Regions from separate parts of the Clostridium thermarum genome, predicted to be linked through region 2. Evidence: a T-box and tRNA genes for the amino acid it is inferred to sense, from the RefSeq annotation. Region 2 holds a T-box; the other holds one or more tRNA genes.
The links. The T-box of region 2 lies ahead of serS (serine--tRNA ligase). A T-box ahead of a tRNA ligase gene usually reads a tRNA of that ligase, here a tRNA-Ser.
Positions count from the first base shown of each region.

Region 1: it has a tRNA-Ser gene. The T-box ahead of serS (serine--tRNA ligase) is inferred to sense a tRNA for this amino acid. The anticodon was not compared.

Region 1 covers NZ_CP040924.1:120,772-123,251, reverse strand. The annotation lists gene dnaX (DNA polymerase III subunit gamma/tau) at 1-1,055, opposite strand, end outside; RNA gene ffs (signal recognition particle sRNA large type) at 1,219-1,483, opposite strand; tRNA gene FHY60_RS00510 (tRNA-Ser) at 1,495-1,584, opposite strand; gene FHY60_RS00505 (EAL domain-containing protein) at 1,835-2,480, shown strand, end outside.
Region 2 covers NZ_CP040924.1:16,387-18,866, forward strand. The annotation lists gene FHY60_RS00075 (NAD(P)/FAD-dependent oxidoreductase) at 1-932, shown strand, start outside; gene FHY60_RS00080 (DUF1667 domain-containing protein) at 946-1,203, shown strand; T-box leader at 1,276-1,472, shown strand; gene serS (serine--tRNA ligase) at 1,522-2,480, shown strand, end outside.

The DNA.
Region 1 (2,480 bases), 100 kb from region 2:
TCCAGATATATTCTGCTCTGTTTACTCCATCTGGCTTGTTCTTCTGCCTCCTGAAGGATTCTGATATCCCTCATTATCTCCTCAACACGGATCTTCTGAGCCTGTTGGGTAATTTGAGCAATATTTTCCAAAGACATATCCAATATGTCCTCAGGAGAATTACTGACCTTTGCTATCATAAGATTTCTCAGATGGGTTATTAAATCCTTTATAAATGTATAGACATCCTTACCGCTTAACACTATGTCATCTATTAATCTCAAAGCATTCTCTATATTCTTTTCAATTATGGCATCGGTAAGTCTCAATAGATTTTCATTTGTAACAAGTCCCAGCATTCCTACAAGGTTATCGTACTCCACCTTGCCGCCACCCATTGATATGGCTTGATCCAGAACACTAAGTGAATCTCTCATGGCACCGTCGGAAATCCTGGCAACTAATTGCAGGCTTCTATCCTCAGCATAAACCCCTTGTTGGTCCACTATTTTTCTTAATCTTTGAAAGATCTCCTCACTTTTTATTCTCTTGAAATCAAACCTCTGACACCTTGACAGAATTGTTATTGGCAACTTTTGCGGGTCGGTGGTAGCCAGTATGAAAACCACATTTTTCGGCGGTTCCTCCAGGGTCTTTAAGAAGGCATTTACTGCTCCCGTTGAAAGCATATGGACCTCATCCATTATATAAACCTTGTATTTGGCTTCCTGTGGGGGATACTGAACATCCTCTATTATATCTCTTATATTTTCAATACCGTTATTTGAAGCAGCATCAAGTTCAGTAACGTCTATAGATAACCCTTCGTTAATTTTTCTGCACATTTCACAGCGGTTGCAGGGTTCGCCCTGTTCCAAGGAAAGACAGTTTAGTGCCTTCGCCATGATTTTTGCTGTGGAAGTTTTACCGGTTCCTCTTGTGCCGCAAAATAAATAGGCATGAGCAATTCTATTATTTTTTATTTGATTCTTCAGCGTTACAGTTATATGCTGTTGGCCAACTACATCGTCAAAGGTTCCAGGCCTCCACTCTCTATATAATGCCTTGTATGCCATACTTATTTCACCCCGTAATTCTTAATTGTTCAGCTACTTCTATTATACAGAAAAATGAAAAAGAAACCAAAATAAAATTACACATTTTGAAATCTTTTAATGAATAAACAAAAAGGATACTATAAAATAGTATCCTGTTATAATCTATATAGTATTAATTGAACCGTGCACCTCACTCTGACACTAACCTATAAGCGTTACCTGCACAGTTAACTCAAACCAGGCTGTTCCACGGCACACGAAAGTGTTCACTTACCGCTGCTTCCTTCCGGACCTGACGGGGTTCATGAATTTCCGTTGCGTGGGACCCAGTTCTCAGCGCCACTTTTGCAAGCCAGGCCTTACAAATTAGGGCCTCGGTGAGGAATTCAATCCTGCTGCAGCGGATTGCAGGTTACAGGGCACCGCTATCTCCCCATCTAGCACGGCAAAGTTTAAATGGCGGAGAGAGGGGGATTCGAACCCCCGGTAGAGTTTCCCCTACACACGCTTTCCAGGCGTGCTCCTTCAACCACTCAGACATCTCTCCACGTTCATATCAGTGAACAAACTTATTTATTTGCTGCGACAAAAGTTATTATACTATTTATTTTTTATTATTACAAGAGTTTTTTTGTTATTTCTTAATGGCAGCACTTGATTTTTTATCCAAACCTAAAATTGGTAAAAAAAAGTTTCTCCCTAAGGGCCCTTATTAAGTTCTAAATGTTGAGAACACCTGCTCTTCATGATATAATTAACACATGATTTGACAAAATACGTCATGGTTGGGGTGCTATATGGAATATAATCTTTCTGACCTTCTTAATATAGAAGAATTGCAAGACTTTTTTAATAGTTTTTATGATGCTACCAATATAAATTGTAAAATCATTGATACAAAAGGAACTGTACTTATTGACAGTGGAAGCAGAGCTATTTGTACTAACTTTCACGGAAATACTCCCTGCACCCTTAGTATATATAATCAGACTAATGACCAAGTAGCTGTGGAACTAAAAGAAGGTAAAGAGTATTTTTATGCAAGCTATGAAACAGGTCTCATGGAAGTGGGAGTGCCTATAAAAATAAAAGACCAGTATTTAGCTACTCTCTACTTTGGTCAATTTTTTTCTGAAGCCGCAGACAACGGCTTTTGGGGAGCTAAAGCTGAGGAATATGGCTTTGATAGGCATCAAAATATCAATTCTTCGGGATCGTTACCTGTAATACCGCATTCAAAGCTAGATGCAATAGTAAAATTGATGGTGCACTTATGTGGAGTAATTGAAAAATTAGCACATGATTCTCTTCAGGAAGTACAATTGAATAAGCGTCTGGATGCAAATTACCAAGAGCTTCAAGATACCTATCAAGAGCTTGTTGCAGCAGAGGAGGAATTGAGAGCTCAATTTGAAGAACTTCAACAGAGTAAACATAGACTAA
Region 2 (2,480 bases):
ATGGAGAGGTAGCTTTTGATAATGGAGTCATTTTCAGATTATCTGAAGAGGTCGTTGACATAGAAAGTATATCTAAAGGAGTAAGGGTTACTACAAATAAAAATAAGTTCACTTGTAAGGTAGTGGTTAATACTACACCTGGTGATCATTATAGTATCGATGCGGACAGAAAACTAGCCTATAAACAGGAAGAATATATTAATTATTTTGTATTAGAAGAGGAAGAGAAGGATACCTATTCAAAAATAGTATTTTCACTTGGAGAAGATGGAGATACGGCATACTACATAAATACGCTAATGGAACATAACTTGGTTTCTGTAAGGACAAAGAAAGTACTAAATCTTGAGGAAACACTGAATAAGGCTGTGAGTCTAGTTGGTGAGGTAGATAAAAATCAAATCGATAGCTTTTATTCTTCACCTTATAGGAGTGATGTAATGATAATTGATGACAGTTATTTAAACAATGGTTATGTTAGGATAACCGGTAACCATTATGGACAGGTAACTATGACACCTTCTATAGCAAAGATGGTATGCGAAACTATAGTTGGCAATTTAAATGCAAAGCTAAGAAAAAACTTTAAAGATAGCCGAAGAGATGTATTTAGGTTTAGAGAATTACCTAACGATGAAAGGCAAAACTTAATAAAGTTAGATAAAAAATACGGAAATATTATATGTACCTGTCAAATGATAACCGAGGGAGAAATTGTAGACAGCATTAGAAGACCTTTAGGAGCAAGAACTCTTGAAGGAATACAGAGAAGAACTGGAGCAACTTTAGGAAGATGTAAGGGATCCTATTGCTTAAATAAAATAATTTCAATATTAGCTAGGGAAACTAATAGGCATGTTACAGAGATTGTTTTGGATTCAAAGAAGTCTAAAATTATATTAAACAGAATTAAGGAGTTTGACAGTGTGTGAGGGATGTATGGGTATGGAATATGGGAAGCAAAATGATAAAGAGAGAAAAGAGGTATTAACTACCCTTGTGAGGGTAAAAGGTTCTGGAGCCGTTAAGGTTGTACCAGTAAAAAGTACTGCACCAATAGATAGAAGCTTATGGCTGGAGTGTTCAAAGGCTCTAAGCAGAATATATGTAGGTGTACCTATAATGATTGGTGATACAGTATGCAAAAACATACTTAATACCGGTGTAGATATTGTTTGTACTAGAAATATAGATAAGATATAAAAATAGTTCAACAAATTTATTTACTTTTTTTATAAAACATGTATATAATGTATCTATGTAAACAAAATAAACATATAACTGTTGAAGAGGACTAGTAACTTATATAGTTTTTAAGAGAGCCAGCGGTTGGTGAAAGCTGGTATACTATATTTGAGAATCCACCTCAGAGGGACTGCGAAGAGCAGTACGGTAAGCCGTTAAAATAATTAAGAGGACCGGAATATTTTTCGGTCAACTAGGGTGGCAACGCGGAGTCTTTCGTCCCTTTTGGGATGATAGACTTTTTATTTTTAGATAGAAATGTAGGAGGTATAAGAGATGCTAGATGTAAAAAGAGTAAGAACTAATCCAGATGAAATAAAAAAGGCGATGCTAGGCAGAAGTTCAGATTTCAATGTATCTTTAATTGATGAAGTTATTCAACTAGATGAGAAGAGAAGAGAGATCTTAGTTGATGTAGAAAATTTAAAAAGTAAAAGAAATCAAGTTTCTGCAGAGATTCCAAAGCTTAAAAAGGCTGGACAGGATGTTGAGCCAATAATGGCAGAAATGAGAAATATCGGTGAAGATATAAAGGTTATGGATGCCAAAGTATCCGAGATAGATGAAAAAATAAAGGCAATTATCTTAAGTATACCAAATATTCCAAATGAAAATGTTCCTGACGGAAAATCTGATGTTGATAACTTGGAAGTTAGAAGATGGGGAGAAACAACAAAGTTTGATTTTGAACCAAAAGCTCACTGGGATCTAGGTTCAAATCTTAATATATTTGACTTTGAAAGAGCTGGAAAGATAACAGGCTCAAGATTTACTGTTTATAAAGGTTTGGGAGCACGATTGGAAAGAGCTATCATAAGCTACTTTTTAGACACTCATACAGAAATTGGGGGATATACAGAAATACTGCCTCCATACTTGGTTAACAGAGATAGTATGACAGGTACAGGACAGCTTCCTAAATTTGAAGAGGATGCTTTCAAGGTTACTAACACAGAATATTTCTTAATACCAACAGCAGAAGTACCTGTAACAAATTTATATAGAGATGAAGTCTTGATGGGGGATACTCTTCCAATAAAACATGTTGCCTACAGCGCATGCTTTAGAGCAGAGGCAGGATCTGCAGGAAGAGATACAAGGGGACTCATTAGACAGCATCAGTTTAATAAGGTGGAGCTTGTTAAGTTCACAAAACCAGAACAATCCTATGAAGAACTAGAAAAGCTTACAAATGATGCAGAAAGAGTACTACAGGGGTTAGGCTTGCCATATAG